Regions from separate parts of the Yersinia entomophaga genome, predicted to be linked through region 2. Evidence: predicted binding sites of a transcription regulator. Region 2 holds the regulator's gene; each other region holds the start of a gene.

Region 1 (4,752 bases), 2.0 Mb from region 2:
CGGTGTTATCCTGCTCGATACGCTCCAGTTTTCCCATAGCAATCAGTCGTTCTAGCATAGCTTCTACCAAAGGTAGCGGTGCGGCCAACTGCTGACTTAGCTGGCTAGCTTCCATGCAGCCGTTCAGGGCAAGGGTGTCACGCAGTTGCATCAAACTGGCCATAATTGATTTCTCCCTGATTAATGACAGTGACCGCCGCCATTTTGGCAGCCACTCGCGGGCTGTCGATTCTGTAGGCGGAAGGTTACCCGGCTGCGAGCACGGCGCAGGCCGAAGAATATCAAAATGTTAAAGACGATGACCGCCGCGATAATGCCCAAACTTTGCTGTGGATGGCTGCTAAAGGTCGCGGCCTGATAGAACAGCGTTGCCAGTGAGTAAGCCACGTTTAGTCCCCACAGAATTGAGAAGGTCATCCAGCCGCGGCTGGTTTCACGGGCGATCGCGCCCATAACGGAAACGCAGGGAACGTAGAGCAAAACAAAGATCAGGTAGCTATAAGCCGCCACGCTGGAGCCAAATTTGCTGCTCATCATGCCCATTGAACCAGCTTCCATTTCACCGTCACCCTTGCTGGCTTCGATCGGGTTGGAAAGTACGCTCAGGCTGAAGGTATCTTTTAATCCCTGCCAGGTTTCGTTTACCGCTCCGCCGAGTTCATCCAGCAAATTAAAGCCTTCTGCATCAAAAGGTTCGTTCTTAATTTGCTCGGCGGTATACAGAGTGTTTAATGTCCCCACAACGACTTCTTTCGCCATAGCCCCGGTAACCAAGCCCACGGTGGCCTGCCAGTTATCGGCGTGTACGCCCATTGGCGTCAGCAACGGCGTGAGTACTTTACTGACCGAGGCCAAAGCTGAGTCATTAATGCTATCGGCGGCTTTCCCGCCGAAGGTAAAGCTGTTCAATCCACCAATAAAAATACTGGCGATAACGATGACTTTACCGGCGCGCAGCACAAAGCCTTTCAGGCGCTGCCAGGTCTGTAGCAGCAGGCTTTTTAAGTGAGGAACGTGGTAAACCGGCAGTTCCATCACGAAGGGAGAGGCTTCGCCGCGCATAATGGTGTACTTGAGTAGCAGTCCGGTAAGAATGGCGACCACGATGCCGAGCAAATACAGGGAGAATACGATGCTGGCACCGTCCTGCCCGAAGAAAGCGGCGGCGAAGACGGCAAAAATAGCCAGACGTGCACCACAGGACATAAAGGGCGCCATCATGACGGTTATCAGGCGTTCGCGCTGAGCGTCCAAGGTACGTGCGCCCATAATTGCCGGCACGTTACAGCCAAACCCGACGATGAGCGGCACGAAGGATTTACCCGGCAGCCCCAGAGCCTGCATCAGGCGGTCCATAACGAAAGCCGCCCGAGCCATATAGCCAGAATCTTCGAGGAAGGATAGAAACAGGTACATCATGCCGATTTGCGGTACCAGCGGTAAAACAGTGTTGATCCCGCCGCCAATCCCCTGAGCTAAAAATATCGTCAGCCATTCGGGGAAGTGCAGGGTATAGCCAACCCATTGTAGACCCTGAATAAATATCGCCGATGAGCCGATATCAAAAATTGGCTGTAGCGCCCCGCCGATATTGATCGCCAATACAAACATCAAATACATAACAAACAGGAAAATTGGCACGCCGAGCCAACGATTCAGAATCACTTTATCTAGCATTTGAGTCAGACGGTTAGGTTCAGCCTGTTGCGCGTTGCTAACCGCATCACACAGCGTTGCGATGCTTTGGTAACGAGCGTCGGCAATCACCAGTTCGGGATCTTCATGTTGTTGATCTTTAAGCCGTTGGCGGGACTCTGCCAGCAAAGCGGGCGAAACGCCGGAGCGTGCCAGACTGTAGATATCACCTTCCAGCATTTGTAACGCCAGCCAGCGCCGTTGCTGCATTGGCAGACTATCGGGCATGGCCGAAGTCAGTTTTTCAACTTCTTCCAGCAACAGCGGCGGATAGTTCACCAGAGCGTTATCGGTGTTCGGCTGATATTGGTCGATGCTGGTTTTCAGTTCGGCAATACCTGTTGCACGAGTCGAAACTAGTGGAATGACCGGGCAACCAAGGCGCTTAGACAACGCATCCACGTCAATTTTGATTCGTTGACTTTGGGCAATATCCAGCATATTCAGCGCGATAATGCATGGAATGCCCAACTCTAGCAGCTGCAATGTCAGATAGAGGTTGCGTTCCAGATTCGACGCATCTATTACGTTGATTAACAGATCGGCTTCGCCACTGAGAATGTAGTGACAGGCAATTTGTTCATCCAGCGAGGTTTGTTCAGAGATGGTCGTCAGGGAATAGGTGCCGGGCAGGTCAACCAAAGTCACCTGATGCTGCGCCGTGGAAAAATGACCTTCTTTCCGTTCTACCGTGACCCCAGACCAGTTACCTACGCGCTGACGTGCTCCGGTCAGTTGGTTGAACAGTGTAGTTTTACCTGCATTGGGGTTGCCAATTAAGCCGATTGTGAGTGCTTTCATGATCCAACGTAATATGAGTAAATTAAAATTAATCTAGACCAGGTGATATACCCAACCGAGCCGCAGAGAAAATAAAATGAAAGGAACCTAAAAATTAAGGCTGTAGGTCCAAATTCAGAAAATCTAAATCTTTTTTACGCAAGACCAAGCTAACGCGGCGAGTTTCTATCTGAATGGGATCGCCTAATGGTGCGAGACGCACAACATTAAATGATGAACCGGGTAACATGCCGAGCGACAATAATTTTTGTCGATAAGCCGGGCTGATTTCAGGAGAGAATCCCAAAATCTTATAAGCGCGTTGAGGAAGAAGATGCATATAACCCTCGTGATAATAAAAGATGACATTATCGGCAACAAAATGGCGGACTAACCAGCTCAACGCCAGGTGCGAATATCACATTATCTGCCAGAGGAATCGGGCTATTAGCGCTAGCCATTGAACTGCGGGCGGTAGCGCTAAGCGATAATAGACACAATAATGATAGTGAGAATCGTTATCGTATTCAACAGCGATCAAAAGCCTAATGGTAAATATTCGTTACGACATTAGGAATAATATGCTCTAGGCCGATATCTTCTTTTTTTAGCACCAAAGTGTGGCGTTCGCAAACGAGAATGGCTGGTTAAAATGGTTAATGAATTGTATTTCAATTTACATATACGACCAGCCTTAAGGATAATAATTCTAATTTACACTATCTGCAATTCACCATGATTTGAATCAATTAATATCTGGATTTATATTTAGTTAATCTTATTTATTATGTTTCTTAATAAATCCTTAGGGTTGCGTCAGTCGCCTCATTTATTTTGAGAGGTCCAACACAAATAGAAAAAATATGATGGACTCAGAAAATAGATGTTTAGCTTCTGCTAATCATCTATGAATATAAAATTTCATATTTATAGACCAAAAGATTATGAAAGGCATATCACAGAATAGCAGTGAGAAAAGGGAGAGAGTGGCGCGAACTGGGAAGGAAAAACGCCGCTGACAAGAGTCAGCGGCGCGGTTGGATTAGCGTTTTTTGCCTAAGGCCGCTGCTAGCGCGTCGCTCATGGCGCTGTTGCCTGCGCCGGTAGCGCTAGCAGTGCGTCCTTTGGCTGGCGCTCTATCGCGAGAATCCTGACTATTGCGTCCTCCCTGACGAGGTTTAGCACTATTGTCAGCGCTGCCGCGTCGGGCATTGGTTTCTCCCGGTTGCTCGTCTAAACGCATCGTTAAAGCAATACGTTTACGCTGTAAATCTACTTCCATTACTTTCACTTTGACGATATCGCCGGCTTTCACCACTTTATGTGGGTCATCGACAAATTTGTCTGCCAGTGAAGAAATGTGCACCAAACCATCCTGATGGACGCCGATATCAACAAAGGCTCCAAAATTGGTGACGTTAGTCACCGAACCTTCCAGAATCATTCCCACGGTGAGGTCGTTCATGGTTTCAACGCCGTCTGCGAAGGTTGCGGTTTTAAACTCAGGACGCGGATCGCGACCCGGTTTTTCCAACTCTTTAAGAATATCTGTCACCGTCGGCACACCGAAACGCTCGGTAGTAAAATCTCTGGCTTGCAGGTTCCGCAGTACGGTTGGATTGCCCATTAAATCCTGTAACGCCTGCTCGGTCGCAGCCAGAATACGTTCGACTACCGGATAGGCTTCGGGATGCACCGTCGAGGCGTCCAGCGGGTTATCGCCGTGGTTGATGCGCAGGAAACCGGCGCACTGCTCAAAGGCTTTTGGCCCCAAACGACTGACTTTCAATAGCTGTTCACGATTACGGAAACGACCATTTTCATTACGCCAGTTCACGATATTTTGCGCCATCATGCGCGTCAGACCGGCAACGCGGGTTAGTAATGGCACCGACGCTGTATTGAGATCCACGCCAACGGCGTTTACGCAGTCTTCAACCACCGCATCCAGTTTTTTAGCCAATTGGCTCTGGCTAACGTCATGCTGATACTGGCCAACCCCGATAGATTTTGGATCGATCTTAACCAGCTCGGCCAGCGGATCTTGCAGGCGACGGGCAATTGACACCGCGCCACGGATAGAGACATCCAGATCGGGGAATTCCAGTGCCGCCAGCTCAGATGCGGAATACACGGAGGCTCCGGCTTCACTGACAATCACTTTCTGTGCGGTAACCGCCGGATATTGCTGCTGCAATTCGGTAAAGAAGCGCTCTGTTTCCCGAGACGCGGTGCCGTTACCAATTGCCACCAGTTCAACCTGATGCTTGATGCATA
Region 2 (4,752 bases):
AGAAATAACATCCTCAACCAATACCGGGCTGAGCTGCGCATGATCGATAGATTTAAACTGTGCCAAGTTCTTTTTCAGGCTATCCAAGGCCAGATTGGAGGATTTCAGCTCACGATCGGCATCTGCGCTATTCCCTGCCAGACGATAATCCACTGAACGACTCAATCGGGTCACCATACGGAAATACTGATCGGTTCCCTGATTGACCAAGCTGATGTTATCGACCAAAACGCTATTCGCGTTTGAGGCTTGAGTTAACTCATTGAGTGATAATAATGTGTAAGCTGAAACTCCGCCCCAGAGCAAGCTAAATGCCCCGAGAACCCAAAGTAACGCTGCCCTGATGGTGATATTTTTCAAAAACTGCATGTTCGTTCCTTTTCTATTTATTGTCGGATTGTTGCCACAAAATTCTGGTGGAGTTTGATGACCGAAAAGCGATTTAGGACGTTCCATACAGCCAACGACTTCTCCTTCCTCATCAAAAATCGATTTGACAAGGCCCTCCTTGGCACCGCAATCGAAACCCGCGGGTTTCAATTCGGTTATCGGCAATCGTCTGCCAAGGTTGAGCGGTAGATGAAAATTTTATATCGCATAAACTTGATATAAGCAGAGAGATGTTTTCTGGCATGATGACGGCCTATTGGAAATAGTCAGTCTGAGGACTTAATTCCTTATTTCTATTAAGGATTTAGTCACCTGCGTAGTCCCTGATGACTCTTTTTTGAAACAATGGCTTAGCAATCAGCCTGTTAATAAAATCAGATGAGTCAGCCTCAGCAAAAAGGCGCTTTCCACAAGCACGATGAAAAATGTGTTATATTGTGGAGCAGCAGGCTCCACAACTAACGTAACTAATTGAATTCAAAGGTATAAATTTCATATGGCAACTGTAGGCATTTTCTTTGGCAGCGACACAGGCAATACCGAAAACATTGCCAAGATGATCCAAAAGCTACTGGGCAAAGACGTTGCAGAGGTTCACGACATTGCCAAAAGCAGCAAAGAAGATTTAGAGCAATTCGATATTTTGCTGATCGGGATCCCAACCTGGTACTACGGCGAAGCACAGTGTGATTGGGATGATTTCTTCCCAACGCTGGAAGAGATCGATTTCAATGGCAAGCTGGTTGCCCTGTTTGGCTGTGGCGATCAGGAAGACTATGCGGAATATTTCTGTGATGCCATGGGCACAGTACGTGACATCATCGAACCGCGTGGCGCAGCCATTGTCGGTCATTGGCCAACCGCAGGCTACCATTTCGAAGCGTCAAAAGGTCTGGCGGATGACGATCACTTTATCGGCTTGGCTATCGATGAAGACCGTCAACCAGAGCTGACCAACGAACGCGTTGAAGCTTGGGTAAAACAAATCAGCGAAGAACTGAGTCTGTCAGATATCGTGGGTTAATCTGCCTAACATGCCCTGAATTGCCTGGTTTGCGATCAGGGCATGGTTCTCCATTCTGGTGCGTAAATGTGCGGCAAAAACCCCACAAAAATAGATGATAATAAGGCGTTAACGAAACTAAACAGTTTTAAATTTGTAAGTTCCGTCGCCATCACTGTACACTAGGGCTATCTGTTCTCCCCGTTCATCAATACGCTGCATGATTAATCTTGCAAAGTGTGCAATTATATCTTTGTTAATAACCTACGGTTTTCATTTTGAGCTACCGGTTCTATAATGAGACGCAATTATATTTTTGTGCCTACCGATGTCATAGGCTGAACAGCCTCAATTTGAATAACAAAGTAACAGGACTGAATCCGCATGACTGACAACAACAGAGCATTAAAGAACGCTGGCCTTAAGGTAACGCTTCCGCGCCTGAAGATTTTGGAAGTGCTGCAAAAGCCAGATTGCCATCACGTCAGTGCGGAAGATCTTTATAAAAAGCTGATCGATATGGGTGAAGAGATTGGTCTGGCCACGGTTTACCGCGTACTTAACCAGTTTGACGACGCCGGTATTGTCACCCGCCATAATTTCGAAGGTGGCAAGTCTGTCTTTGAACTGACCCAACAGCATCATCACGATCACCTGATTTGCCTGGATTGTGGCAAAGTGATCGAGTTCAGCGATGAATCCATTGAAGTCCGCCAACGTGAAATCGCAACTCAGCACGGTATCAAGCTGACGAATCACAGCCTGTATTTATACGGTCACTGTGAAGGCGGCGATTGCCGTGAAGATGAGACTTTGCACGACAAAAAATAAGATCTGATTCATCAGATCCGAGTATCAGACCACCCTTCTCTAAGTCGTAAAATACACTTGGAAAATGCGTGGTCTTTTTTTTACTCCTCATAAATCTATTTTCCTTCTCCGCCTATTGTTATTTAGCGTTCAAATAAACAGATTAAATTTCAATTATTTTGGGCCTAAGTCATCTTTATCTAAAATAAGGCTCAGCGACTAAAAACGTTCGCAAATAATTACACTAAATAACAGGCAAAAAAAAACCCCGGGGGCACCGGGGAAATTACCATCAACTCAACTTAAACAGGAGATAACTAGACACAGCTTAATAACACTCAGTTTAACAACAGGTTAATTTGGCCCCAATTGCTCAGGGCCGATACTACAACTAGACGGATAATTACAAAGTTGCGCTAACGACTTCAGCACGACTGTTGCGCTTACCGTCCGGACTGGCAGAACGAATCATCACTTCGCCACTGACCTTCGGCTGGTTTTTGATATCGTATTTCTGCCATTGCTGACCACCGTCAACGGAGTATTCTATGGTCAGCCCCGGCAGGCTAACGTTAGCCTCCAATAAGCCGCCCTGAACACGCGCTCCCGGCACTGGCAGGCGATACGAGATACCGGCCTTATCCAGTTTTGCCAACTCGCGCTGACCCATAATATTGGCAAAACGCTGCCAATCGGCACTTAACGCCTGAGTATCCACATGATGGGTTTCTCCACCTTTGTACTCGCGGCCCGCTTTATAATCCTGCTCCCAAGGTGCGCGATGCCAAGCACGTTCTGCCAACGGCAGCGCTCGTGGGAACATCATGTATTCCATTTGATCGTCCGTACGTACAGTTTCATTCCACGACTGACCTGAAATACCGTGAACACCCGGCCAAGGCTTATCACTCTTGGCGCTGAAATGGTTACCATCGCGGTCAACGGAAGTTTCAGCGTTCTGCGGCATGTTATTTGGCGCAAAACTGAATACCTTAGCTTCATCGGTAAAACGAGTTGCCCAGTAATAGCCCCGCTCACGCGGGTTCACTTCATAAGGCATATCGAAGTAAACATAGTCTGGGTTAGAAGCGATGACTTCATAGCCTTTATTCGCCCAATCGTTCACCGAATCGGCTCCGCCCCAATACAGGGTATCCCAGAAGTTCACACCTACGCGTTTGGTAGCGAAAGCTTTGGCATCTTTGGCGTTTTTCAAACCATCCTGCCAGGCCTGCATTTTCTCAATACCGTGCGCATTAACCAACTTGCTCACTTCTATCGCAAAGTGGCTAGCGAGGTGTTCCACGTCCTCAATTTTTCCTTGCTTAACCATGTCCTGACAAACCTGAGACTTCGCCCAAGGTTTATCTTCGATGCTCTGATCGATAATGCCCTTGCCCGGCTCAATCTTGCCGTTTTTATCCTGGAAACCCGCGCCCAAACGGATATTTTTCGCCTCATCTCCGCCAAAGTGCCAGGTTTGCAGCGGCATACCCGCTTCTTTATGCATCTGAGCCATTTCGCCAATCACTTTATCCACAAAGCGTTTGGAAGAATCCAGGCAGGGATTCAGGTAGCTTTTACGCTCATAGAACTGAACTGAAGTCGTATTGGAATCATCCGTCGGGTCCAGCAGGCGGAATTCATTGGCTTCTGCTTCTTTACCCTGCTTCATCAGATTGTTATAGCGAGCTTCCATCGAAACGACCGCAGCACGGGCGTGAGCCGGCATATCGATTTCGGGAATCACTTCAATCTGGCGCGCTTTGGCATATTTCAGGATATCGATGTAATCCTGACGGCTAAAGTGCCCGCTTCCCAGATTATTGCTATCCGGGCCTGAACCTAACTGTGGCAATAAACAGGCATTTTCGCTGAGATCGTGGCAACGCTTGCTTCCCACTTCGGTCAGCTCCGGTAAGCCCGGAATTTCTATGCGCCAGCCTTCATCATCGCTAAGATGGAAGTGGAATTTGTTTAGCTTGTAAGCGGACATTTGGTCCAACAAACGCAGTACCGCATCCTTGGTTTTAAAGTTACGGCCGACATCAAGGAACAGCGCGCGATATTCAAAGCGCGGTGCATCTTTGGCATCCAGAGTAGCAATTTTCTTACTGCCATCGGACGGAATCAGCGACAGGATTGACTGTAAACCGTAAAACACGCCGGTTTGATCGAAACCAATTACCTGCGCGCCCTGCTCGCCAATCTTCAGTTCATAAGCACCAGCAACGGCCAGATCGCCTTTAAAATCACTCGGCTGAATCATAGTCGTTATCGGGTAGCCCGCCGCATTAACATTCACACCCAGCATTTCAAAGCGTTTCTGCGCTGCGTCTGCCGCAGGTTTTGGTAAAGCACTCAACTCCAGCGCCACGCCTTTGCTCAGATCGACATCAGCGTTATGAACTTTGACGCTCATCGGCGTTGGAATAATCTGCCCACGCAGGCTTTCTGCCGGCAGGGTTTTCAGACTTTCGTTCTTAACAAAACGGGATTCAGGCGTCATCAGAACGTTATTATCGTCCTTGGTACGCTTCCATTGATCC
Region 3 (4,752 bases), 1.4 Mb from region 2:
GGTTTGGACCGTAGCGCCAGAAGACGCGCCGGACGAACCTGAGCTGGTCACCGTTGCCGTTGAAAAAGGCAAAGTGGTTGCGGTTAATGGCAAAGCGATGAGCCCGTTCCAATGTCTGGATGCATTGAATACGCTGGGCGCTAAACACGGTATTGGCCGTATCGATATCGTGGAAAACCGTCTGGTTGGCATTAAATCCCGTGGCTGTTACGAAACGCCGGGGGGCACCATCATGATGGCTGCGCTGCGTGGCGTTGAGCAACTGGTGCTGGATCGCGATAGCTTTAAATGGCGTGAGCAGTTAGGTCTGGAAATGTCCTACGTGGTTTACGATGGCCGTTGGTTCGCCCCATTGCGTCAATCCTTGCAGGCTGCGGCCGAAGTATTGGCGCAGGAAGTTAACGGTGAAGTGGTTCTAAAACTGTATAAAGGTCAGGTGACTGCAATTCAGAAAACGTCTTCTAACAGCCTGTATTCCGAAGAGTTTGCTACTTTCGGTGAAGATGAAGTTTACGATCACAGCCACGCCGGCGGCTTTATCCGTCTGTTCTCGCTGTCTTCCCGTATTCGTGCGCTGAACGCGAAGAAGTAATGCGGTGACCTTTGCGAGTGCAGCTCTGCTTGCGCTCGCATCTCACTGTTTTAGCATCGTTTATCAGGATTATCGGTTTATCAGTTTAAGGAAATCAAGTTATGGCATTGTGGGGCGGACGGTTCAGTCAGGCAGCAGATCAGCGGTTTAAGCAATTTAACGATTCTCTGCGGTTTGATTACCGATTGGCAGAACAGGATATTTTCGGCTCTGTTGCCTGGTCAAAAGCGCTGGTTACCGTAGGCGTGTTGAGCGCCGAAGAGCAATTACAACTCGAACAGGCGTTGACCGTATTATTGGAAGAGGTTCAGGCCGATCCACAAGCCATTCTGACCAGCGATGCGGAAGATATTCATAGCTGGGTAGAAACCAAACTGATTGCCAAAGTCGGCGATTTAGGTAAAAAGCTGCATACCGGACGTAGCCGTAACGATCAGGTCGCTACCGATTTAAAACTATGGTGCAAATTCCAAGTGACGGAGCTGCAATCGGCGGTACGCCAGCTGCAACAGGCGTTGGTTATCACTGCGGAAGCCAATCAGGACGCGGTCATGCCGGGTTATACCCATCTGCAACGCGCTCAGCCGGTGACCTTTGCTCACTGGTGTTTGGCTTATAGCGAAATGCTGGCTCGTGATGAAAGTCGGTTGCAAGACACTTTAAAGCGTTTGGACGTGAGCCCATTGGGCTGTGGAGCGCTGGCGGGAACAGCTTACGCCATCGATCGCGAACAGCTGGCCGATTGGCTGGGTTTTGCTTCTGCGACCCGCAACAGTCTGGATAGTGTTTCCGATCGCGACCATGTGCTGGAATTACTGTCAAATGCCAGCATTGGTATGGTTCATCTCTCTCGTTTTGCCGAAGATTTGATTTTCTTCAACAGTGGCGAAGCGGCCTTTGTCGATTTATCTGACCGCGTCACTTCAGGCTCTTCCCTGATGCCGCAGAAGAAAAACCCGGATGCGTTGGAACTGATTCGGGGTAAATGTGGCCGTGTACAAGGCGCATTGACCGGGATGATGATGACATTGAAAGGCCTGCCTTTGGCTTACAACAAAGATATGCAGGAAGATAAAGAAGGGCTGTTTGACGCATTGGATACCTGGCTGGATTGCCTGCATATGGCGGCGCTGGTATTGGATGGTATTCAGGTGAAACGTCCGCGTTGCAAAGAAGCTGCCGAGCAGGGTTATGCGAATGCGACCGAATTGGCGGATTATCTGGTAGCGAAAGGCGTGCCTTTCCGTGAAGCGCATCATATTGTCGGCGAAGCGGTGGTTGAAGCCATTCGTCAGGGTAAAGCACTGGAAGCGTTGCCGTTGCAGGATTTGCGAAAATTCAGCGCCATTATTAGCGACGACGTGTACCCAATACTGGCTTTACAATCCTGTCTGGATAAACGTGTGGCCAAGGGCGGCGTATCGCCACTGCAGGTGGCATCAGCCATTGCTGAAGCTAAAGAGCGTTTGTTTTAATTAATTCCTTACGCATTGCGGATGGCACGCTTACCATCCGCTTTATTGCCAAATATTCCCTTCCCTGTGAATATGTTAGCTATAGGCTAACTGTCAGTCGTAATTAAACATCCCTTTAATTAATATATTGGGTTCATCTGCGATAATTAACCATTCATTCCTTTAGCATTAGGGCGAGTATTCACATTTACTGTCATTCATTGGCGCTATTTCTTTATTTCTTCCTGTAGGAAGTTGAGTTTATTTCATTAAGTGATTATGATAATCATTCTCAATTGTTGAAATATAAATAAAGCGCTAATGTAAGACTTTATTTTTAAACTGTTGATTTAGTGAAATAACTAAGTTGGCTGTCGCATTATTTTTCCAAGGATGAAGCAAAAATATGCATAATAATTATGTGAATAAAATTAAGCCTAATGGTTTAATCAGTATCATTCTTTTTTTTATTTTTTATTTATTTAGTGATAAAAGTTACTCGGAACAGCTTGATGTTAATATCCCCTCTTCAAAGATAGATGATAATAATGTGGTATTAGAACCGCTAAAAATAGAAGGTGGCGGTCTGCAATATTCTGACGATTGGATATATGATGAACCTCGCTCTGTTAGTGAAATAACTAAAGAACAATTAGATAACCGTCCTGCCCGCCATGCGGCTGATATATTGGAGCAAACTGCCGGCGTCTATTCTGCCGTAGACCAACAAGATCCTGCTTTATCGGTCAATATTCGCGGTATTCAAGATTTTGGTCGTATAAATATGAATATTGACGGTATGCGGCAAAACTTTATGAAAAGTGGTCACGGCGGACGTAACGGCGTGATGTTTATTGATCCGGATATTCTTAGCAATGTGGTGATTGAAAAAGGGCCGACCAGCGGTATCGGTAGCGCCGGCGTAATTGGCGGTATTGCTACTTTTAATACGATAAACGCGGCGGATTTTCTTGAGCCAGGAAAAGAGCTTGGCGGTAATCTGCGAGCCACAACGGGCGATAACGGTACCCGATTTATAGGTGGCGGAACATTGGCATTTGGTCATGAAACCGGAGATTTATTGATAGCCATAAGTGAGCGGAACTTTGGTGATTATTGGCCGGGAAACATCGGTAGTCTGGGCGAGCTACGTTTTGGATATGGAAATAAGGGGAAAAACTCAATCGGTGATGAGTTAAAGCACATGAAAGTGCTCAATTCCGGCTACCAAATGCATACCCGACTGGCTAAAGTGGGCTGGAACTTGCCTGCGGAGCAGCGTTTGGTTGCCAGTTACCTGCAAACTCAGGTAAGCAGCCCTAACGGCGGCTTTCTGGTAAGTGTAAAAAACTCACCGAATAAAAGCGGCGTCGGCTGGAAAACCAGCAGTATTAGCGATGTCATAACGCAGAATTTCGGATTGGATTACAGCTTACAGCCCGAGCATCTACCCTGGTTGGATGCCAAGGCAAAAGCCTATTACGTTGATACCGATGATAAAACCAATACTTTGTGTTCTGATCCTATTTTCTGTCGGAAATATACCACTCGCACGCGTTTAACTACGCGCGGTCTCCAGCTACAAAATACTCAACGTTTCATGCTGCCGGATAACCATTTATTGAGCCTTCAATATGGTATGGATTGGTTTAGCGATCGTTCCAGCGGCCACACGAACAAAGATCTCATGCAGGGTGTGACTCCGTCTGGCCAGCGCAGTCTGACTAGCGTTTTCACTCAGTTTGATTACCACTACGATGACTGGTTACGGCTGGATGGCGGGCTGCGTTTCGAACATTCTCGATTACAAGGGCATACCTGGCTATACACATCAAAAATGCCTTATACACGGCAAAACCCATGTAACCCCCAACATGGCGGGGGAAAAAGAAATACCTGTAAAAAAGTCCCTGTGACAATGACCTGGGATGTTGATCGCCATGAGCAGCAAATATTGCCAACCTTGGGCATTGGGGTGAAGCCAGGAGTGCAATGGCTGGAGTTTTTTGGCAACTACGGTCAATCATGGCGGCCACCGGGTATAACAGAAACTCTGGCTACCGGCAGTGCCCACGGTTCGGGTTTTTTGTTCCCAAATCCTAATCTGGCCATAGAGCGCTCCCGCACCTGGGAATCTGGGTTGAATATTCAACAGGAAGATTTATTCATTAGCGGCGATAAATTTGGCGCAAAAATGGCCTACTTTGATACCCGGGTGACGAACTATATCAACTTGGAATTAGAGCGAGCATTACCTCTGCGCGGAAGCCAATCATTTGCCTATGCTGCTTACGTTAATAATTTACTTAAAAGTCGCTTTCGCGGATTGGAATATCAATTAAGTTACGATGCCGGTTTTTTTTATACCAGTCTGAATTATACCCGAATGATAGGTCATAACGATACTTGCTCAAAACCAGCCTGGTTGGGCGGTATTCAATCGGTTAAAAATACAAAAGGGATAGGAATGTATGGTGTCGATGGTAACCATCTTAATGATTTCATTCTCTGTAGACATGGGGCGGTATTCGGATCATCAGCTTATTTACCGGGCGATCGTGGCAGTTTAACGTTGGGGGGAAGAGCATTAAATAAACTGTTAGATTTTGGTACCGTAATCCGTTATAACCGTGGGTATCAAGATTTATCAGTGCTTAATGGTTATGGCTATCCAGGTACGGCTTATGTCGCTGACTGGCCGAAATA
Region 4 (4,752 bases), 590 kb from region 2:
TATTTAGCTATCATGCGCCATGAGAGCTTTTTGAACAACAGAGACTAGATGGATGTGTATATGGTTTTCCCCATTAATTGTAGTGACGCTGGATTACTCTTAAGCAGGTTTTCTGAGTGTAAAAGAGTGACTGAAAAGAGTAGCAACCAAGCAGAACCCACGGCCCAGCGGATAGTTGTTGGCGTTTTGTTTTATCCTCCTGTTCCTGTTTACCCCTGACCGTTGGCAAAAAAGTACCGCCGTCTGAAACATTTCATGGAATGACTCTGGCTGAGAAACCATTCATTTAAACAAGATTTAGAAGAATCCAATTCATAAAAATAAATTGGGTCTTTACGCTTCACCATGATGAAAATCTATAAGGAACCCTTTTCTACTTAATATCTGCAACGTGCCCGTAAGATAAATCACATGAATTTTTGGAGCAATAATGACTTTTATGAAAGGACGCTTAGGGAAAATAAATTTAATTTTACTTATTGGATTATCTATTTGGTTTTATCCCACACCCGCAACGGTAGACCCTAAAGCCTGGGGGTTAATGGCTATATTTACCAGCACCGTCATTGGATTGATTATTTCTCCTTATCCTTTAGGTGCGATGGCGATATTCAGTTTGACACTATCGGTTGCGACCGGGCTAGTTGGAATTAAAGATATTCTAGCCGGTTTTGGTGAGCCGATTATCTGGATGATTGCCTGTGCTTTCTTTATTTCACGAGGGTTTATTAAAACCGGTTTTGGCAGACGAGTGGGCTATTTCTTTATCAGTAAATTTGGTCACAGTTCACTGGGCCTGGCTTACGGACTGGTGCTGACCGATCTGATATTCGCTCCAGCCATGCCGTCAACGTCGGCAAGAAGTGGCGGCATTGTCACGCCGATATTTCGCTCAATTTCTGAAGCTTACGGTTCGACGCCAGAAAATGGCACCGAACGGCAAATCGGCGCTTTTCTCATTCAATGTGTCTTCCAATGCAATGCGATAACCTGCGCGATGTTTTTGACGTCGATGGCTGGGAATCCGATGATCGCCAAATTAGCCAGCGAAATGGGAGTCACAATCACATGGGGAGGATGGGCGTTGGCCGCCAGCGTACCAGGGCTAATTTCTTTAGTGATTATCCCATTGTTACTTTACCGTTTTTACCCGCCGGTATTAAAAAAGACGCCGGAAATGAGAGCCATTGCCTGTGAGAAATTAAAAGAAATGGGGGCGATGAGCCGCCATGAATGGATTGTTTTGTGCGTGTTTATTTGTCTGGTTGCTTTGTGGGTTAGCGGCGCTACGCTGAATATCGATGCCACTTTAACTGCGTTTATTGGATTAACCGCGTTACTGTTGACCGGAACTTTAACCTGGGATGATGTCGTGGCAGAAAAAGAAGCCTGGCATGCCATGATCTGGTTCTCGGTATTATTAACCTTGGCCAGCCAACTGAATAAGTTAGGGTTGATTAAATGGTTTGGTGGAATCGCGGCTACCTGGGTGGATGGCATGAATTGGGTTCCCATGCTGGGAGTCTTATTGCTGGTTTACTATTATATCCACTATTTTATGGCGAGTGCGATTGCTCATATCAGCGCGATGTACGCCGTGTTTGTTTCTATTGCTATCTCTGCGGGCGCTCCGCCAATGTTGAGCGTACTGGTCTTTGGTATTTTTAGTAATTTATATATGGCTACAACGCATTATTCCGGCGGGCCTGCGCCGATCCTCTTTGGCTGTAATTATGTGCCATTGAGTACCTGGTGGAAGATTGGATTCCTGCTCAGTCTGGCCATTATTCCTATTTGGTTGATTATTGGCAGTTTATGGTGGAAAACCATCGGCTACTGGTAATCCGATTATGGTGGAAAACCATCGGCTACTGGTAATCCGATAGGTTTTATACGTTCAGGGCCGATATTGATCAATAAAGGCCCTCAACCAGCGAAAAATATGGCGCACAGGGTATCGGCTACTCGGTTATGTGGCCCGGAGCACGATCGCCAGTCTTCAGGCAATTCTGGTATCCTTCATTACTGAAACGGTTGGCATCAAGGTTAAGGGAGTATTCGCAGGGGAGGCAATGAGATGTTGGCGCGGAAGGGGATTCCGTCGCCATAGCCGGTGGAGAGAAACGGGCCAAAACTGCGGCCAACATTTGATAGAGTCTTTTCATTCTTGTTACCCTCATGATGATCTCGGTGAATGATAGGTTAGTTACGTCCTGTAATGATAACCATTATCAATAATAATCATAGAGCATCATTTATCCACCTTCAAACCCTAATAAGGAATCGTAATGGAATGGAATATTGCGCGTTCCTGATGATGTTTCCTTTCTCAGTTGGGACATAAAACTTACCAGAGCGCCACCGACGTGCCGCGTCATCTTCTGGTAAACGTTCTTTTCTACGGATTAACCATTCGGTTTTTCACACTGTATTAGCGATTAATTGACGTTATTTCAGAATGTATCCAGAGATTTCATCTTCAGTCTTGGAGAAAAAAATACCCCTGAAATAAATGTATATAAAAGGTATTCCATTCCAAATGAGAATTGTATTGATAATCATTACTGTTATGTATAATAATGCATTCAACATCTATTAGGTTGGAGGTAGAAGGTGTCAAATACAGAGAATTTAATTACACCTTCACCTGTAGGGGTAATAGCAGATATCGCGCAGCTCTTTGAGCAAACCTTTGCTCATTTTTCTGTAACGTTTAAAGTGAATTCCGATAATATCCCTTCCAAAAGTATGAGTTTCAATCATTGGTCAAATGAAGATAATTTTCCGTCACTGATGGAAATTTATCAAAATGAGTATTACGGCATCAATAATATAAAGCCGAATCAGAAGGCACTTTATTCACTATGGACACAATGGTATTTCGGTTTGGTTATTCCTCCAATGATGTTGTTATTAATGGAATATCCGCAGGAAATTGACTCCGACTGTCGAAACTTTAAAGTGGAATTTCATGATAGTGGCAGGCCAGATATTATTTACTATCAGCTAAAATGGAAAGGTCAGAGCGCGGAAAATTTACTAGAACGCTATTATGCACTGATTAATAACCATGTTATTCCAATAGCTAATAAAATTGAGTCCTATCAGGGTATAAACGGGAGATTACTGTGGAATAACATCGGATACCTGATGTATTGGTATCTGGGTGAGTTTAAAAAACGCATGAAAGAAGATGTTTATCAGTCTGTTATTCAAGGTCTTTTTATGACTATGACCTTGCCAGACGGCCGCGAAAATCCGCTTTATCGCACGGTTATACTACGTAATGACACCCTGCAGCGCCGTAGCTGTTGCCAGCGTAATAAGCTACCGGGCGTGGGTAATTGTCATGATTGTCCGCTCGAAATAACGCTATAAAGGTATTATTTATTCTGAAATAACCTCTTGCTTCTGGCCGGTGGTTTTTGTAGTGACTATTTAACTCTCTCTTAGAGTTGTCGACTATATACCCAGTTATCATTGCTTATAATAAAAATATCATGGAACAGTAATCTGAGCGCATCTATATATATTATAAGGATATATCATGTACGGAGTAGCCCATACTGAAACCCCTTTTTTATCGGAAAGTGGTGATATAAGTGAGGTGCTTTATTTGGGGAGCTTTCTAAATAAACAAAGTGCCGATAATTATCAGGAAGGAGTTAATAATGTCACTGAAAGAATTAAGGGCATATTAAACGTTGTTGATAAACCCTTTAGCGGGATATTACCGAATGAATTGTCACCGCTTATTTCTGGAATAAACCTGGATAATCCGCTGCCCTCACTCGATTCTGCGCTGGATGAATTACAACAGCTGTATATTAAAGATGCTGTTTATTTTCATCATCCTAAATATGTAGCGCATTTGAATTGCCCTGTGGTGCTGCCGGCGGTGTTTGGGGAAAGTATTATTGGTGCGATTAACTCCTCTTTAGATACCTGGGATCAGAGCGCAGGTGGTACGCTGATTGAACAGAAAGTGCTGGATTGGACCCGAGATAAAATAGGGTTAGGTGAAGAGGGGGATGGGATTTTCACCAGCGGCGGAACTCAATCGAACTTAATGGCTATGTTACTGGCTCGCGATCATTTTTGCCATCAGCGAGACCCGGCCCATAAAAATCAATTGCAGGGACTCCCAGCCGATTTTCACAAATTCCGCATTTTCACATCGGCGGTTAGCCACTTCAGCACGCAAAAAGCGGCCGCATTATTAGGCTTGGGTTACAACGCAGTGGTTCCTATTCCATACGACAGTGAATTTAGAATGGATACTCACGCCTTGGAGTTAAGTATCGAACGCTGTCTGGCACAGGGAAATATCCCTTTAGCGGTGGTGGCGACCACGGGAACCACTGATTTTGGCAGCATCGATCCTCTACGTCCTATTGCAGCGTTAGCTCAGCACTATGGTCTTTGGCTGCATGTTGACGCGGCCTACGGTTGCGGCTTACTGGTTTCTTCCCAGCATCGGCAACTGCTCGCCGGTATTGAGATGGCGAACTCGGTGACCGTGGATTACCATAAATCCTTTTTCCAGCCGGTGAGCTGTAGCGCCTTCTTTGTTAAGGATAAACAGCATTTTTCCTATTTGACCTATCACGCCGAGTATCTCAATCCGTTAAGCGCATTACAGGAAGGAACACCCAACCTGGTGAATAAAAGTATCCAGACCACGCGGCGATTTGATGCCCTAAAGATGTGGCTGACGCTGCGTATTATGGGTGCAAAGCAATTGGGGCTGGC

What was found. The regulator Fur, encoded in region 2, represses iron uptake genes when iron is present. The targets are predictions, from matches to a motif close to ATAATAATGAGAACNACTATCAA.
Positions count from the first base shown of each region.
Region 1: a site for Fur is predicted at 2,978-3,000, ahead of feoA (ferrous iron transporter A). Genes of this name have one in related genera too.
Region 3: a site for Fur is predicted at 2,320-2,342, ahead of PL78_RS07775 (TonB-dependent hemoglobin/transferrin/lactoferrin family receptor). Genes of this name have one in related genera too.
Region 4: a site for Fur is predicted at 2,540-2,562, ahead of fhuF (siderophore-iron reductase FhuF). Genes of this name have one in related genera too.

Region 1 is NZ_CP010029.1:2,549,933-2,554,684, reverse strand. It holds gene feoC ([Fe-S]-dependent transcriptional repressor FeoC) at 1-163, opposite strand, end outside; gene feoB (Fe(2+) transporter permease subunit FeoB) at 181-2,496, opposite strand; gene feoA (ferrous iron transporter A) at 2,591-2,815, opposite strand; gene PL78_RS11735 (Tex family protein) at 3,518-4,752, opposite strand, start outside.
Region 2 is NZ_CP010029.1:260,319-265,070, reverse strand. It holds gene PL78_RS01320 (methyl-accepting chemotaxis protein) at 1-369, opposite strand, end outside; gene fldA (flavodoxin FldA) at 887-1,414, shown strand; gene fur (ferric iron uptake transcriptional regulator) at 1,778-2,224, shown strand; gene PL78_RS01305 (beta-N-acetylhexosaminidase) at 2,607-4,752, opposite strand, start outside.
Region 3 is NZ_CP010029.1:1,703,615-1,708,366, reverse strand. It holds gene PL78_RS07785 (argininosuccinate synthase) at 1-592, shown strand, start outside; gene argH (argininosuccinate lyase) at 694-2,067, shown strand; gene PL78_RS07775 (TonB-dependent hemoglobin/transferrin/lactoferrin family receptor) at 2,453-4,752, shown strand, end outside.
Region 4 is NZ_CP010029.1:853,782-858,533, forward strand. It holds gene PL78_RS03925 (DASS family sodium-coupled anion symporter) at 431-1,843, shown strand; gene fhuF (siderophore-iron reductase FhuF) at 2,614-3,378, shown strand; gene PL78_RS03935 (pyridoxal phosphate-dependent decarboxylase family protein) at 3,548-4,752, shown strand, end outside.